DNA from 3 places in the Gordonia liuliyuniae genome. Region 3 is predicted to be linked to each of the others. Evidence: predicted binding sites of a transcription regulator. Region 3 holds the regulator's gene; each other region holds the start of a gene.
What was found. Region 3 encodes LexA, which represses DNA repair genes until DNA is damaged. Its sites were predicted from a motif close to CGAACANNTGTTCG; they were not measured.
Positions count from the first base shown of each region.

Region 1 (5,656 bases), on a different contig from region 3:
GCGATCCAGAGGACGTCGTTCAAGACGCCGCGGTCGTACACCCGCACCAAGTTGGGGTGCACGAGCGGCGCGACCAGGTCCGCTTCCCGCTCGAACCGAGCGCGCACCACCGGGTCGCCCGTGTGCGCCGACCTCAACACCTTTAGCGCGTCGCTGCGCGGAAGCCGGGGATGCCGGACGCGATAGACCTCACCCATGCCGCCCGCCCCGAGCACGGCTTCGATGCGGTACCCCGCGACCTCGTCTCCGACTTCGAACATGCGCCGCATGCTACCGGCAGTAGTGGTCAATGCCCCGAATCGACGCAGGTCGGGTGAATGACCCGAACACCGAACTGGCAAGTCCGCGACCGACATTCCGAACTCGCTGCACCGCTCGCACCGACTCCCTTACGATCGGCGAACATGACCGAAACGTTCAGTGCAGAAGAACTCGACGCCGCATTCACCCAGTTCCAGAAGACCGTCGCCGACGTTGCCGACCACCGTGACTGGGACGTGTGGGCCGACCAGTTCACCGAAGACGCCGACTACGTCGAGCATGCGTACGGCACCATGCACGGGCGCGAGGAGATCCGCGTCTGGATCAACAAGACGATGAACGAGTTCCCGGGCAGCCACATGACCGGATACCCGTCACTGTGGCACGTGACCGATCCGTCGACGGGACGCGTGATCTGCGAGGTCGACAACCCGATGCGCGATCCGGGCGACGGCTCGCAGTTCACCGCCACGAACATCACCATCCTCACCTACGCCGGCGACGGCCTGTGGAGCTGCGAAGAAGACGTCTACAACCCGATGAAGTTCGGTCTCATGGCCCGCAAGTGGTGCGACCGCGCCGCCGAACTCGGCACCCTCGACGCGCCCGCCCGCCAGTGGTTGGAGACGACCGGCGCGATGTTCGGACGACGGAAGTAGCGGACGCTGCAACCTTGGCATTTCCGCCGAAAAAGAATTGTCGGACCCTCCTGTTCGTGTCGTGTCAAAGCTTCAGAAAGAAGCTATGAACTGTACGAACACGTTTTTCCCAGGAGGTGAATCCGATGACCGAACCGACCTACAGCGGCCGCGCCCTCCCGGATTCACCGGCCGAGCTCGTGAAACACATCGACGCGGCCGTCGCCAAGCTCGTCGGTACGTCGTTCGCGTCGCTGTCGGGCGAAGACCTTCTGGCTGTGGCCGACGTCAACGAGCAGACACGCGCCCGCACGGAAGCTGCGACGACGTCGCTGATGATCGAGATCAACAACCAGTTCGCGTTCCACGCGGCCGGATTTCAAACCGTGCAGAAGTACATGACCACCGGCCTGCGTCTCGGCACACCGGAAGCAAGCACCCGGATGAAGCTGATGTACGCGACCGGTGAGTTCATCGGCATCGGCGGCGATCCGCTCCCACCACAACACCCCGCCACCGCGCAAGCGCTGCGCGACGGCGCAATCAACCGCGCACACGTCCGCGACATTGCCGATGTCGTGGACAGGGTTCCTGCCGCAATCGACGCCGAAACGGTTGCATCTGCCGAACAGCAGCTCGCGGACGCCGCTCGAACCCTGACGCCGGAGAGCGTCCGGAAAGTTGGAGTTCGTCTGCTCGGCCATCTCGACCCAGACGGCGAACTGACGGACGACCTAGATCGCAAGCGGACGCGAGGGTTCACCCTCGCTCCGCAAGATGCGCGGCTAATGTCCAAGCTGAAAGGCTCGTTGACGCCAGCCGTCCGCGCCAAGCTCGACGTCCTGCTCACCGCGTGGGCGGCGCCGGGGATGAACAATCCCGCCGACGACCAATCCCCCTCCGGTGCCGTCGACCAAGCCGAACTCGACGAGGGCGCCCTCGCCGCCGCAGCCGAACGCGACACCCGCACGACGGCCCAGCGCAACCACGACGCGCTCGCCGCGATGCTCGACTTCGTTCTCGGCCACAACGCTCTCGGCAGGCCCGAGCGGATCCCTGCCGAACTCGTAATCACCATCACCGATGCAGAGTTGGCCGCACAATCCGGCGTCGCGCTGACCGCCACCGGGGCGCGCATCCCGGTGAAAGACCTCGTGGAGATCGCCGCCCACGCGACCCCACACCTTGCGATCTTCAAAGGCCACACCAGCGAAGTGCTGCACCTCGGACGAGGCAAACGCTTCGCTTCCAAAGCCCAACGGCTCGCCATGTTCGCCCGCGACCGCGGGTGCACAGCCCCCGAATGCGACGTCCCGTTTGCCCGCACCGAAGCCCACCACGTCATCCGTTGGGAAGACGGCGGCCAAACCGACATCGTCAACCTCGCCGGGGCATGCGGCAAGCACAACCGCTCCGAAGGCAAAGGCCCGGGCAAATGGGAGACGCGGATCGTCCCGAACGGCCCCAACAAGGGTCGGGTCGGTTGGCGGCCACACGGATCCGCCCGCCGACTGCAGGTGAATCGGATTCACCACGTCGGGCAAGAGCCCGAATACCTGCCGCACAGCCCGCCCAGCGGATCCGGTTCGGCACTTGAAGCCTGGCTTGCAGCACACCTGGAAGCTGCCTGAACTGTGGAAAGTCTCCCGCCCACGAAGCGTTGCCCGTCATGACTGCGACATCGGCCGACCGGTCCGAAGCACGGCGCAAGCCGATGAGGAAGGAAGCCGACCGGGCGACTCGCTTCTCCGCCGAACTCTTCGACCCGTCCTGACGGCACCGCTCGACCCGTCGACTGGCTGCTCTGGACGCCCGCACCGCTGCGGGCGTTGACCGATTGACGCTCCGAACTTCGCTCGACCTCCAGAAACCTACGGTTGAGTAACAACGAGACCGCGCGAGACGACAAACACGTAGGCCACAGACTTGGGGCCACTGCCCAACTGACGTAGCCTGGACGTGATAAGTGCACGTCGACCGGAAGCGGGCCGACACACGCCCGAACATGCCGCATGCAGAACCGACCGGAGGATTTTCACCGATGGCACGCGAATTGACTCAGATAGAACTCCTCCGGGAGCTCGAAACGGTCGCCGAGGACAACGTCAACCGACACCTCAAGACCGCCCGTGACTGGAACCCGCACGACTACGTGCCGTGGGACGACGGCCAGAACTTCGCAGCGCTCGGCGGCGTCGACTACGACCCCGAGCAGTCGAAGCTCGACGAGGTCGCCAAAGCCGCGATGATCACCAACCTGCTCACCGAGGACAACCTGCCCTCGTACCACCGGGTGATCGCCGACAACTTCTCGATGGACTCCGCGTGGGGACACTGGGTCGGCCGTTGGACGGCCGAAGAGAACCGCCACGGCATCGCCATGCGCGACTACCTCGTCGTCACCCGCGGCGTCGACCCCAACGCGCTCGAAGAAGCGCGCATGATCCACATGACGAACGGCTACGACCCGATCCTCGCCGCCGCCGACCGCGCCGACGAGATGCTCGCCAACGGCGAAGAGATCGGTCTTCTGCACTCGGTCGCCTACGTGACGTTCCAGGAACTCGCGACGCGCGTCAGCCATCGCAACACCGGCAAGGCGTGCAACGACCCGATCGCCGACCGGATGCTGCAGCGCATCGCAGCCGACGAGAACCTGCACATGATCTTCTACCGCAACATCTGCGGTGCGGGCATGGACATCTCGCCCGACCAGACGCTGCGCGCCGTCACCGACATCGTCACCAACTTTCAGATGCCCGGTGCAGGCATGCCGAACTTCCGTCGCCACGGCGTCCTCATGGCCAAGCACGGCATCTACGATCTGCGACAGCACCTCGAAGAAGTGATCCAGCCGGTGCTGCGCAAGTGGAATGTCTTCGAACGCAACGACTTCTCCCCCGCGGGCGAGAAGACCCGCGAAGAACTCGCCACGTTCCTCGACCAACTCGACAAGGACGCCACACGCTTCGAAGAGATGCGCGACCGCGCCCTGGCCCGAGAGGCCGCCAAGCGCGAGAAGAAGGCGTCCTGAACACCGCAACACTCGACGCGACAGACTCCCGACCGGACTTCCTGACCGGTCGGGATCCGTTGCGTATCGGCCCGATCGAACTCGCCAGCCCCGTCGTCCTCGCGCCGATGGCAGGGGTCACCAACGTCGCATTCCGCGTCCTGTGCCGTGAACTCGAAGCACAACGCACCGGCACGGTGTCGGGACTGTACGTCTGCGAGATGGTGACGGCGCGCGCCCTCGTCGAACGCCATCCCGTCACCATGCACATGACGACGTTCGACCCGAGCGAGACGCCCCGGTCGATGCAGCTGTACACGGTCGATCCCGAATACACGTACAAGGCCGCCAAGATGATCGTCGACGAGAACCTGGCCGACCACATCGACATGAACTTCGGCTGCCCGGTCCCCAAAGTGACCAAACGCGGCGGCGGCTCGGCCATCCCCTACAAGCGCCGACTGTTCCGCAACATCGTCGCCGCCGCGGTGAAAGCCACCGAAGGCACCGACATCCCGGTGACCGTCAAATTCCGCATCGGCATCGACGACGAACACCACACCCATCTCGACGCCGGACGGATCGCCGCCGACGAAGGCGCGCAAGCCGTCGCACTCCACGCGCGGACCGCGTCCCAGCGGTACTCCGGCACCGCCGCGTGGGACGAGATCGCCCGCCTGAAAGAACACGTGACCACGGTGCCCGTCCTCGGCAACGGCGACATCTTCGAAGCCGACGACGCGGTCGCCATGATGGAGCAGACCGGGTGCGACGGCGTCGTCATCGGCCGCGGCTGCCTCGGCCGCCCGTGGTTGTTCGCCGAACTGTCGGCCCGCCTCCGCGGCGTCGACTCCCCCGAGCCGCCGAATCTCGGCGAAGTGGGCGAGATCATGCTCCGCCACGGTTCACTCCTCGCCGCACACCACGGTGAGGACAAGGGCATGCGCGAGATCCGCAAGCACATCGCCTGGTACCTGCGCGGGTTCCCGGCGGGCTCTGACCTCCGTTCCCAGCTGTCGCTCGTGAAGACACTCGACGACCTGCGACGACTCATCGACGGCTTACCCACCGACACGCCGTTCCCGGACGACGCCCACGGCCCGCGCGGCCGGCAGGGATCGCCGGCCGCGGTCGCCCTCCCGGAGGGATGGCTCGACGACCCCGAAGAAGACATCGTGCCCGAAGGCGCCGAGATCATGCATTCGGGCGGCTGAGCGAGCCGTCGCAGGCTCGTCATTATTGAACTTTCAGGTCGGGCCTCTATCATGTTCGAAGCCCCTGACCAGTGAGGTTCCTCTGTGAGTTCAGACCGCCCCGGCGACGACGAGCCGGACGTCCAGCCGACACCGCCCCGGCGGTCTCGTCGCGCCGGACGATCGTCTGACTCCTTCGACTTCCGTGACCGTTTCGGCGACACCGGATCGCTGCCACGCGCCGAAGGCCTCCGCGAGCCGTCCGCCCGCGACGAATACGTCCGCCCGCGCGGCCGTCTCACCGTCCGGCAGCTCATGGAGCAGATGGGCGTCGACGACGCCGCAGCACAGACGGCGCGGCCCCCAGCCGATCCCCCGAGCCCCGAACCGTCTCGTCGGCCCGGACGTCCGAACCGCCAGCCTTCTAACCGTCCAGCACCTCCCCCGCCGCGCCGTCCCGGGCCTCCGCAACAGAACGCGCCCCAGCGCGGTCCCGTGCCGCCTGCCCGCCCGCAGGCCCCGCGTCCCCAGAGCTCAGGCCCCCAAACTTC
Region 1 covers NZ_JAKKOR010000006.1:18,979-24,634, forward strand. Annotated here, with positions in the region: gene L5G33_RS08145 (serine/threonine-protein kinase) at 1-260, opposite strand, end outside; gene L5G33_RS08150 (nuclear transport factor 2 family protein) at 405-920, shown strand; gene L5G33_RS08155 (HNH endonuclease signature motif containing protein) at 1,046-2,530, shown strand; gene L5G33_RS08160 (acyl-ACP desaturase) at 2,941-3,933, shown strand; gene dusB (tRNA dihydrouridine synthase DusB) at 3,975-5,126, shown strand; gene L5G33_RS08170 (LCP family protein) at 5,211-5,656, shown strand, end outside.
Region 1: a site for LexA is predicted at 1,016-1,029, ahead of L5G33_RS08155 (HNH endonuclease signature motif containing protein). Genes of this name have one in related genera too.

Region 2 (5,656 bases), on a different contig from region 3:
CTGTCGAGCACCGAGTTGGAGACCGGCCAGGTCGATTTCGCGGTGACGAACTCGGGATCGAAGGTCACCGAGTTCTATGTGTACGGCAATAACAACCGGGTGCTCGGCGAAGTCGAGAACATCGGCCCGGGCCTCACCGGCAAGTTGGGTGTGGAGATCGTCGAGCCGGGCACGTACACCGTCGCCTGCAAGCCGGGCATGGTCGGCCAGGGTATCCGCACCGAGATCACGGTGTCGGGCGAGAAGAAGCAGAAGAGCGAGGCTCCGGCCGACGTCGAGGCTGCAAAGGCTCGCTACCTCGAATACGTTCGCGGCCAGGTGGACGGTCTCGTCGCGCAGACCGAGACCTTCACGACCGCGGTGAAGTCGGGCGATCTGGATGCGGCGCGCGCACAGTTCGGCCAGGTCCGTACGTTCTGGGAGCGGATCGAGCCGGTCGCCGAGAGTTTCCCGGATCTGGATCCGATGGTCGACATGCGCTGGGACGACACCGAAGACGGCAAGGTCGAGTTCACAGGCTTCCACCGCATCGAGCGCTACCTGTGGGCGCCGCAGGCGTCGGATGTCGGCGAGGCGGGCGACCAGGTGGCTCCGTCCGATGCCGCGCAGGCGAAGACCGCTGACACGAAGGAGGCGATCGCGAAGATCGCCGACGGGCTGGTCACGAATGTGAAGACGTTGCAGACCGAGGTCAACAAGCCGGACTTCGATTTCGAGACGCAGTCGTTCGTCCAGGGCCCGCAGGCGTTGGTGGACGAGATCGCGGCGACGAAGGTCGGCGGCGAAGAGGACCGGTACAGCCACACGGACCTGTGGGATTTCGCGGCGAACATCGACGGCGCGGAGACGTTGATCGCTGAGATGCAGCCGATGATCTCCAAGGCTAGCCCGGATCTGATGAACAAGATCACCACTCAGTTCGGTGAGGTCCGGTCGGCGATCGATGCGCTGCGTGAGGGCGACGGTTACGTCGCCTACGACAAGGTCGACGAGAACACGCGAAAGGCATTGTCGGACAAGATCGATGCGCTGTCGGCGAGCCTGTCGCAGGTTCCCGGCATCGTGCTGAAGAAGTAGTGGGTACCGGGGAGAGCTCGGTCTCGCGTCGCGCCGTGCTGGGTGCGGCGGGCGCGGGGCTGGTCGTCGGCGGTGTCGCAGGTGCAGCGGGCGGTTACGGTGCCGGTTCGGCTGATTCGTCGTCCGACGACCAGACGGTGCCGTTCCGCGGCGACCACCAGGCCGGCATCACGACTGCCGCCCAGGATCGTCTGCATTTCGCGGCGTTCGACGTCGTCACCGATTCTCGTGACGAGTTGGTCGACATGTTGAAACGGTGGACTGTCGCCGCTGAACGTATGACGCGTGGCGAGGAGACCGTCGAGGACGGTGCTCTCGGCCTCGGCGATTACGCGCCGCCTGCGGATACCGGCGAGGCGCTCGGGCTCTCTCCCGCCCATCTCACGCTCACGATCGGTTTCGGTCCCGGACTGTTCGGGCCGAGTGCGTCGGACCCGGGTCGGCCGGATCGTTTCGGGATCGGTGCGCGTAAGCCTGCTGCGCTGGCGGATCTGCCGGCGTTCGCGGCGGAGAAGATCGAGCCGTCCCGTTCGTTCGGCGACATCTGCATTCAAGCATGCGCGGACGACCCGCAGGTGGCCGTGCACGCGGTCCGAAATCTTGCGCGGATCGGTGTCGGCGTTGTGTCGGTGCGCTGGTCCCAGCTCGGGTTCGGCCGTACGTCGTCGACGACGCGAGGGCAGGACACCCCCCGCAACATGTTCGGTTTCAAGGACGGGACCGCGAACGTTCGCGCGGAGGACACCGCTGTCCTCGACGAGCAGGTGTGGGTCGCCGAGAAGGACAATCCACCTGCGGCGCAGTGGATGACGGGCGGCACATATCTCGTCGCCCGCCGCATTCGGATGGATATCGAACCGTGGGATCGCGCGAACTTGAAGGAGCAGGAGACGATCGTCGGCCGGACGAAGGGCGAGGGCGCTCCGATCGGTAAGGAGTCGGAGTTCGACGAACCGGACTTCAACATCACGTCGTACGGTGCGCCGATGATCGCGCGCACCGCGCACGTCCGTCTGGCGCACCCCGATCAGAACAACGGCGCGCAGATTCTGCGGCGCGGCTACAACTTCACCGACGGCTCCGACGGTTTCGGCCACCTCGACGCAGGCTTGTTCTTCATCGCGTTCAATCGGGACAGCTTCAAACAGTTCGTTCCGATGCAGCATCAGCTCTCCCGCAAGGATGCGATGACCGAATACCTGATCCCGAACGCTTCCGCGAACTTCGCGGTGCCGCCCGGTGTGCAGGACGGCGAATGGTGGGGTCAGCACTTGTTCAGCTGATCTAGCCGCCGTCTCGTCCCTCGTCAGGCGGCTGTCGGGTGGATAGTCATGGTCCGCCGACCGTGTGAGCGCAACGGTTCACCTCGCCTGCCCGGGCGTGCGGGGTCGACCGGCTGCCGGAACCAGGGATGCCCGTCGCGGCCGATGAACACCTCCCACCCTCCCTGGTGGACGTGCACGTGGTGCATTCGACACAACAGGACACCGTTACCCAACGATGTGTCCCCGCCCCGCGACCACGGAACACAGTGGTGCGCATCGGTCCACGAGACCGGGCGGCCACACCCGGGAAACGCGCACCCACCATCACGGACCGCGAGCGCCTTCCGAATCCCCGGAGGAAACAACCGATGCTCTCGCCCGACATCGAGCGGAACACCCTCGCCATCGACCCGCACCGCCGACACGGCCGCGGCACACAACACGAGCCCGACCGTCGACGACGACACCGGGCCGGTGAACCCGAGACGGGCCACACCCCCACCGACCGAGGCGGTTGATTGTTTCCCGACGGTCGGGACCACCAGGGTCGCGTGCGGCAACACGCCCCCGCTGGTGGGACGCGCCGACCCGGACAGATACGTGCGGATGATCTGCCCGAGCGCATCGGCCCGCCGCTGCCCGGTCGACCTGGGATCTGGCGACCCGTCCGGCAGTGGGACCGGGCGGCAGAGCGGGTCGAGCGCGGCGTGTAACTCTTCCCCGGTGAGCACGTCCACATCGATCGTGGAGGTGATCCGACCGTCCTCGGCGACGGTCAACGACATCTCGTTGGACGCCGGATCCTCCGCTACCGGAACCCGATCCGGATCGGCACTCTCGCCGGCCAACCGAATCGCCTCACCCCTGGCGGCGGCCGCAACCTCGCCCGGCGTGGTCTGCAGCAACAGCTTCCGCGCCAACACGCCGCGTTCGGCCTCGTCGAGTCCAACCCGCCGATCAACACCAGCAACACCTGTGCCGACCGCGTCGGCCATCTCCGCCGACAACGACCCGTCCCGCAACGCTCGCCCGACCGCCTCCAGACGGTCGGCGTGGTGCCCATTGCGGACTGTGCGGTGCGCCACCGCCGGCGCGACCCCGATCGCGGTCAACAACCCCGCTGCCGAACGCACCCGTCGCCGGAACGGGACCCCGGCCCGCTCAGCAGCACGCACCAACACCGACTGCGCGGCATCGAGCACATTGCGTGCACGCGCGACCTCCACGATCGCCGACAGAATCTCGGCGTCATCGACCCCGACCGTGCTCGCCCGACCGAGCCGGCACGCCAACCGATCAGACTCCCCCGACTCCACTTCGCCGGCAGCAGGTGGAGCGAGCTCATCGACAACCCGGTCAGCGAACTCACGAACATCACAAGCGAACATGACACGACCTCCCCTCCAGACGGCCACTCATACGAGCGGCGCACGAACAACAGGACACGAACCGCCGAGACACCACCCCGGCCACAGCCGCCGCACTCCTCCCGCGGCTCGCACTCTCCCCCGAGGAACGAGCAGTCTTGAAACGGGTTCGCCCGGACTGCGGCGCGCTATCAACTTGTCAAACAACCCCCGCCCCCGGCGCTACCCGAGAACTATCAATATGGTACAACTCACCTCTGACAAGAAACTATGTTCGACTCGCCGTTGGCCCTGCGGACGCACGCGACAGCGGCACGTCTCTCACGTAAGCCTGCAGTCGATCGATCTGGGTACGAGTGCGGGCAGGATCTCGATCTGCGCTTCGCCTGCATCGATCTCGACCGCAATTTCCCGCGCCGCGTCTTCGACTGCACGCCGCACCAACGGATCCTCGACGTCGGACCCGTCAGGTATCTCGATCGTCGCTGACCGCCTGACTACTTCGACGACGTTGACGCGGTACACAGACACGGCCACCTCCCGTTCTCGCTAACCAAATGAGATCAGTTGCCGCCGACAATTCCCCCGCTTCACGGACGGCGGTTCCGACCGGCTCAAGGACGAAGCGGCGCATGATCGAAACGATTCCGCACAGTCCGAACTGTCGGATGAATCTGACACACTCGTCGAATGGACGAAGGTATCTACGAGCGGATCCTCACAGACGACTTGCAGGCTCAACTCAACGTGACCGAACTCCGATTCGACGCGTCGACGGTCGAGAAATCGGACCAGCCACACGTCCTCGCACGGCATGTGAGTGATATCGTCTTCCGTCACCTCAGCGGCATCTCTGACCAAGGCGCGCAGCTTGCGGCCGCCAACCAGTTGTTGGCCGATCTCGATGCCGCCGGCGATTCAGTCCTCGATCCCGCTCGCCAAGTCCTCCGGCTCTACCGTCCGTCGGCGGCGGGCGTCATCGATCGTACGAGGGTCCGCCCGGCAACGCCCCTATCGGAGGTTGCGCTCCTGACAAACGCCAGTGGGGAGCCGTCGATCGGCCACGAGTTGCCTGCTGAAATATCGTCGGCCGATCGAGTGGACCTCGTTTGCGCGTTTATCCGGTGGAGCGGAGTACGACTCCTCGAACGCGAGTTGACAGCACTGGCCGATGCCGGCAAGCCATTTCGAGTAATCACGACCACTTACCTTGGTTCAACGGAGCGTGCGACGCTCGACCGGCTTGTCCGGGAGTACGGGGCTGAGGTTCGTGTGCAGTATGACGCGTTACGCACGCGTCTTCACGCCAAGGCTTGGCACTTCCACCGAACCTCTGGTTACGACACCGCCTACATTGGTTCGTCGAACCTCTCGAACGCTGCACTCGTAGACGGCGTCGAATGGAACGTGCGGTTATCTCGCATCAGCACACCAAGCCTCATTGACAAGTTTCAATCGACGTTCGAAACCTACTGGAACGAAGACCCCTCGTTCGAAGAGTATGACCCCGACCGCGATCGTGACCGGCTCGACGACGCATTGGCCGAAACGTCTGGAGGCCGCAAAAGTGAAAGGTCGACGCTGACGATCTCCGGTCTAGAGGTCCGGCCGTATCCATACCAGCAAGTGATGCTCGACGAGATCCGCGCTGAGCGCGAGGTTCACGATCGCCACCGAAACCTTGTGGTTGCCGCGACGGGCACCGGCAAGACGGTTCTCGCAGCACTCGACTACCGGAACCTCCTGCGCTCGACCGGCGAGGATCTCCGCATCCTATTCGTCGCTCATCGGCAGGAGATCCTCGACCAGGCCCGTCGGACCTACCGCGAAGTCCTCTCCGATGCAAATTTCGGTGAGATGTACGTGAGCGGTGCTCGTCCTGAACGCTGGTCCCACGTCTTCGCGAGCGTTCAGTCCCTTGCGTCGTACGGCGTCTCCACTATCGCT
Region 2 covers NZ_JAKKOR010000014.1:15,501-21,156, reverse strand. Annotated here, with positions in the region: gene efeO (iron uptake system protein EfeO) at 1-1,077, shown strand, start outside; gene efeB (iron uptake transporter deferrochelatase/peroxidase subunit) at 1,077-2,360, shown strand; gene L5G33_RS18460 (HNH endonuclease signature motif containing protein) at 2,384-3,730, opposite strand; gene L5G33_RS18455 (hypothetical protein) at 4,031-4,240, opposite strand; partial or broken gene L5G33_RS18450 (DEAD/DEAH box helicase) at 4,400-5,656, shown strand, end outside.
Region 2: a site for LexA is predicted at 3,973-3,986, ahead of L5G33_RS18460 (HNH endonuclease signature motif containing protein). Genes of this name have one in related genera too.

Region 3 (5,656 bases):
GAGCCAGTCCGCGCCCGCCGCGAGTTCGACGACGGTGGCGGAGAGTCGGGCCGCCTCGTCGACGTTGAGCGCGGCGCCGGGGGCGTTGACCTTGGTGGTGACGCCATCGGGGTCGACGAGCGTCACGTTCACGCGGACGTCGCCCGTCACGTCGACGGCGACCCGCGAGAGCCCGACCGCGTCGAGGTGTCGAACGAACGGGTCGTCCGCACGGGCGGGCATCAGCGCCATCGCGTCCATGCCCGCCGCGGAGACCGCCCGCGCCACATTGACGCCTTTGCCCCCGGGCTGATCGCCGGAGCCTCTCGTGCGGTGCACGCCGCCCGGCCGGAGCGGACCGTCGAGTTCGACGGTCCGGTCGATGCTGGGATTGGCGGTGACAGTGAGAATCATGCGATGACCACCTCGATGTCGTGGGAGGAGAGGACCGAGGCCAGGCCGGGGTCGACTCCGTCGTCGGTGACGAGCACGTCGATGTCGGCGACCGCGCCGAACGTGACGAGTTCCTGCCGGTTGATCTTCGATGAGTCGGCGAGGACGACGACCCGGTCACAGGCGGCGATCATCGCGCGTTTGACGGCCGCCTCGTCGATGTCCGGGGTGGAGAGCCCGTCAGTGAGCGTCAGGCCGTTGGTACCGATGAAGCCGACGCTGGTGTGCAGCCCGGCGAGCAGGTCGCACGCGTCGGCTCCGACGGACGCCTGCGTCTTCGGGCGGAGTCGCCCACCGACGAAGATGACGTTCGAGCGTGGCAGAGCGGTCAACGTCGCGGCGATGGGCAGACTGTTGGTGACGAACTGGTGACGCGCGTCGGCGCCGATGGCGGTGGCCGCCGCGAACGTCGTGGTTCCGGCGTCGAACAGGACTGCGCCGCCGGCAGCGGGTAGGAACTGCTGGGCGGCGGCGCCGATCGCCGCCTTCTGCGTGCGGCGCGCAGCTTCACGTTCGGCGAGGTCCGGCTCGTCCACGACAGCGGCCACGTCGAGCCGTACGGCACCGCCGTGGACACGGATCAGTGAGCCCGCGCGCTGCAGCGCGGCCAGGTCGCGCCGCACGGTCTCACCGGTCACCGAGAACCGCTCGGACAGGTCGGCGACCGATACGCGTCCCCGCTCGCCCACCTCGACGGCGATGGCCTGCTGACGTTCCTCGGCGTACATCTCGTGCGCTCTCCTCAGTGATGACCAAAATCAGTGATGCCCAAATCAGTGACGACCAAATCAGTGACGACGAAATGTTGATTCATCTGTGAATGTTTGGACTTGATCTGTGTCTACCCGCGTTTTGCTTGCAAAGTCAAGACATTCTTGTAATCTCTCTCACATGAACGCCAGTGAGACTGCAGCGGCCGTGCCCAATCCGTTCGACGCGTCGATCGTCGTCACCGGGACCCCGGTGGTCGGAGGCCTCGCGTACGGACCCGTGATCCGAGTGGGGGACAGACCGATGTTCGACGCCCACGCGCCCGAGGTGCCCGAAGGCGAACGCGACGCGCAGAAGCGGGCGTTCGTCGACGCCGCCGAAGCAGTGGGTGCGCGATTGGCCGACCGGGCCTCGCACAGCACCGGCGTCTCCGCCGAAGTCCTCACCGCGACGGCGGGTCTCGCACGAGACCGAGGCTGGATATCGGCTGCTTCCGGACTCATCGAATCGGGCACCCCCGCGTCTGCCGCGGCGGCCGCGGCGACCGAGAAGTTCGTTGACATGTTCACCAAGCTCGGGGGTGTGATGGCTGAGCGGGTCACCGATCTTCGCGACGTGCGCGACCGGGTGGTCGCCGAACTCCTCGGGCTGCCGGAGCCGGGCATCCCGACGCCCGAGACGCCATCGATCCTGTGTGCCGACGATCTCGCTCCGGCTGACACGGCTGGCCTGAATCCGGCACTCGTCGTCGGGCTCGCGATGCGCCAGGGCGGGCCGAGTAGCCATACCGCGATCATCGCTCGCCAACTCGGGATCCCGTGTGTCGTCGCCACCGCAGATCTCGATGAGATCCCTTCGGGTGCAGCGGCGTACATCGATGGTGACGCCGGGACCGTCGGGTCCGAACCGGATGCCGCGGCAATCGCCGCAGCGGTGACGCGGGCGCGGGAGCAGGCCGCCCTCGTGGCGTCGTGGTCCGGTCCCGGGGCGACCGCGGACGGGGTGCCGATCGCGATCCTCGCGAACGTCGCCGACGGCGTATCCGCTCGGACCGCGACGCAGTCACCGGTCCAGGGCGTCGGGCTGTTTCGGACCGAGCTCGCGTTCCTGGACCGTGCGACCGAACCGACCGTCGACGAACAGGCTGCGCTGTACCGGGAGGTCATCGAGGCGTTCGATGGCCGGAAGGTCGTCATCCGGACCCTCGATGCGGGCTCGGACAAGCCGCTGAGATTCGTCGACACCGAGCTCGAGCCGAATCCGGCGATGGGTGTGCGCGGCAATCGGACGGCGCTCTCGCATCCCGAGATCCGGCGCGGACAACTCGATGCGCTCGCGGCGGCTGCTCAGGGTTCCGCAGCCGTGCCGTGGATCATGGCGCCGATGATCGCGACGGTGGACGAGGCGCGCGAATTCGCCGCGCAAGTGCGCGACCGGGGCATGATTCCGGGTGTGATGGTCGAAGTGCCGTCGGCCGCGATCATGGCCGACGCGATCCTCGCCGAGGTCGACTTCGTCTCGATCGGAACCAACGACCTCACGCAGTACACGATGGCTGCCGACCGCATGTCGCCCGAGCTGGCGTCGCTGACCGATCCGTGGCAGCCTGCGGTCCTCGCCCTGATCGGCATGGTGGGCGCCGCGGGAGAGCGGACAGGGAAGAACGTCGGCGTGTGCGGCGAAGCGGCGGCTGATCCGCTACTGGCCTGTGTCCTCGTCGGCCTCGGGGTGCGTTCGCTGTCGTCGGCGCCCGCTGCGTCGGCGGCAGTCGGCCTCAAGCTCGGCACCGTCACGATGCAACAGTGCCGCGAGGCCGCGCGTGCGGCGCTCGCGGCGACCAGTGCATCGGGTGCGCGCGACGCGGCGCGCGCTGTGACGGGCTAGAGTCTCGGCACTAGATGGTCGGGTGCACCTAGCTCCATGGTCGGGTGCGCCTAGATCCGCCGCATCACGGTGACGACTTTGCCGAGGACGGCGGCGTCGTCACCGGGGATCGGCTCGAAGTGCTCGTTGTGCGGCATGAGCCAGACGTGCCCGTCTTTGCGCTTGAACGTCTTGACGGTGGCCTCGCCGTCGATCATCGCCGCGACGATGTCGCCGTTCTCGGCGACGTTCTGCTGACGGACGACGACCCAGTCGCCGTCGCAGATCGCCGCGTCGATCATGGATTCGCCGACCACCCGGAGCATGAACAGCGAGCCGTCGCCGACGAGTTCCTTCGGCATCGGGAAGACTTCCTCGACCGCCTGCTCCGCCAGAATCGGCCCGCCCGCCGCGATGCGACCGAGCACCGGAACGAACGTCGGCGTGGGTAGCCCCTCGGACGAATCGTCTGACGGGGGCGTGCGGTTGTCGTCACGCACATTCACCGCGCGGGGCCGATGCGGGTCGCGCTTGAGCAGGCCGCGTCGTTCGAGTGTGCGCAACTGGTGCGCCACCGACGAGGTGGAGGTGAGGCCGACCGCCTCGCCGATCTCGCGGATGCTCGGTGGATAGCCGCGTTCGCGAACCGACTTCCGGATGACTTCCAGCACCTCGCGCTGGCGCTGCGTCAGCGACGCCTCCAGCGTCGACGTCGAGAGCAGCGGATCGGGGGTGTCAGCCATCGTCGGTCCTTCCTCATCGTGCGTGTCTCATCGTGCGTGATTCACGACCCCGTCGGGTGGCCCGTGTGGGGGTGAGATCTGTTCGAACATCGGTGTCCGATCTGGTGATCACGCTAGTCGAACAGATCACAGATTTCAAACAATTGTTCGACGTGTCGCTGACTTTGTCGGTGGGGTGGTGTTTACTATCGAACAAGAGTTCTTCGAACACACGATCGATGAGGAGTATCCGATGGCTCAGGTACTGATCTCGCGCCCCGATGAGCGTTCGCGGCGTGTCCCGGACAGCACGCATAGCACCGTGATGACCTGCGATTTGCCGGTTCTCGACGGGCGCCCGCGGGTGCCGCTGTGGACCGACGCGCCCGCTCGGGGGTGCCGACCGACGGGGCGTGCGCCGCGCCGGGCGGGGACCTTCGACGAGCGTAGGCGCTCGCGAATCGCGTGCGATTCTCAGCGTGCCGGACGCCTGGAGCAGCGCCCGTCAGCGGACCGTGCCGGGGCACGGCGGTCGGCCGCCGACCGTTCGAACATCGACGGTGTCATCGCTCGGCGTCGAGTCGTCGGCGCTCTGCTTCTCGGCTCCGTTCTCGCCGGCGTGGTCTGGATGCTGACGATCGTCGGGTCGGACTACCAGGACGCGGTCACTCCGAGCACCCCTGGTGTGACCCAGGTCGTCCACGTCCGCAGCGGTGAGTCGTTGTCGGACGTCGCGCGCAGAGTCGCCGCCGACCTGCCCGTGGCAGGGGTCGTGGAGCAGTTGCGCGAGCTCAACCACCTGGAGTCGTCGGGACTGCGGATCGGCCAGCCGTTGATCGCCCCGGCCTACTGATCCGTGCGATACGGGGCTGGGGAGACGTGGCCGGTGTGACGTGACCGGTGTGAAGGGGACAGTGTGAAGGGGGCGGTGTGAAGGGCAGTTGGACGGTTGCGCGTATTCTTTCAAGCATGCGCTGCCCGTTCTGCAAGAACGACGACACACGAGTGGTGGATTCCCGCGTCGCTGAAGACGGCCTGGCGATCCGCCGCCGTCGATCGTGCGCCGAGTGCGGTCGCCGATTCAGCACTGTCGAAGCCGCCGTCCTGTCCGTCGTCAAACGCAACGGCGTGTCGGAACCGTTCAGCCGCGAGAAGGTCATGCAAGGCGTGCGGCGTGCCTGCCAGGGACGTCACGTCGACGAGGACGCGTTGGCGAAGCTCGCGTCGCAAGTCGAGGACTCCGTCCGCGGCTCCGGGTCGGCCGAGATTCCCAGCAATGAAGTCGGTCTGGCGATCCTGCGCCCGCTCCGTGATCTCGACGAGGTCGCCTACCTGCGGTTCGCATCGGTATACAAGTCGTTTGAGTCCGCGGATGATTTTCAACGCGAGATCGACGAACTCCACAGCCGCGTCTGACCCCGGACGCCTCGACCCCGGACGCCTCGACGGCGATGCTTAGAAACTCTCGATCGCTTTGCGGACTCGCTTCTCCGAGACCGGTCCGGCCGTGCCGAGTTGTTGAGCGAACAAACTCACGCGAAGCTCCTCCAACTGCCACTGCACCATCTCGTTGAGGGCGTCGTGGCGGGCCTCGGGTACCTGGGCGAGACGCTGATTCCACGCCGACACGAGGCGGTCGACGACTGCCGTCCCCTCATTGTCGCGAGCCGCCGACCCGGGCAGTGCCTCCAACCGGACGCGTGCCGCAGCTAGGTATCTGGGCAGTGCGCGCAACCGCGGGCCGGACGTCAAGCCGACGAACCCGTCGAAGACGAGGTTCGCGATCTGGTCGGCGACATCGTCGGCGGCCAACGTGCCTGCCCGCTGATCGATGGCTCGTCGGACCTGCGAGTATTCGGCGAGCGCATCCACCGCGGCGTCGAAGTACTCGGGGGCCGTCTGACGGATCACCGGCGCGACGTCGGCCG
Region 3 covers NZ_JAKKOR010000005.1:195,080-200,735, reverse strand. Annotated here, with positions in the region: gene L5G33_RS06530 (1-phosphofructokinase family hexose kinase) at 1-393, opposite strand, end outside; gene L5G33_RS06525 (DeoR/GlpR family DNA-binding transcription regulator) at 390-1,160, opposite strand; gene L5G33_RS06520 (phosphoenolpyruvate--protein phosphotransferase) at 1,324-3,027, shown strand; gene lexA (transcriptional repressor LexA) at 3,078-3,749, opposite strand; gene L5G33_RS06510 (LysM peptidoglycan-binding domain-containing protein) at 3,982-4,581, shown strand; gene nrdR (transcriptional regulator NrdR) at 4,698-5,144, shown strand; gene hrpA (ATP-dependent RNA helicase HrpA) at 5,184-5,656, opposite strand, start outside.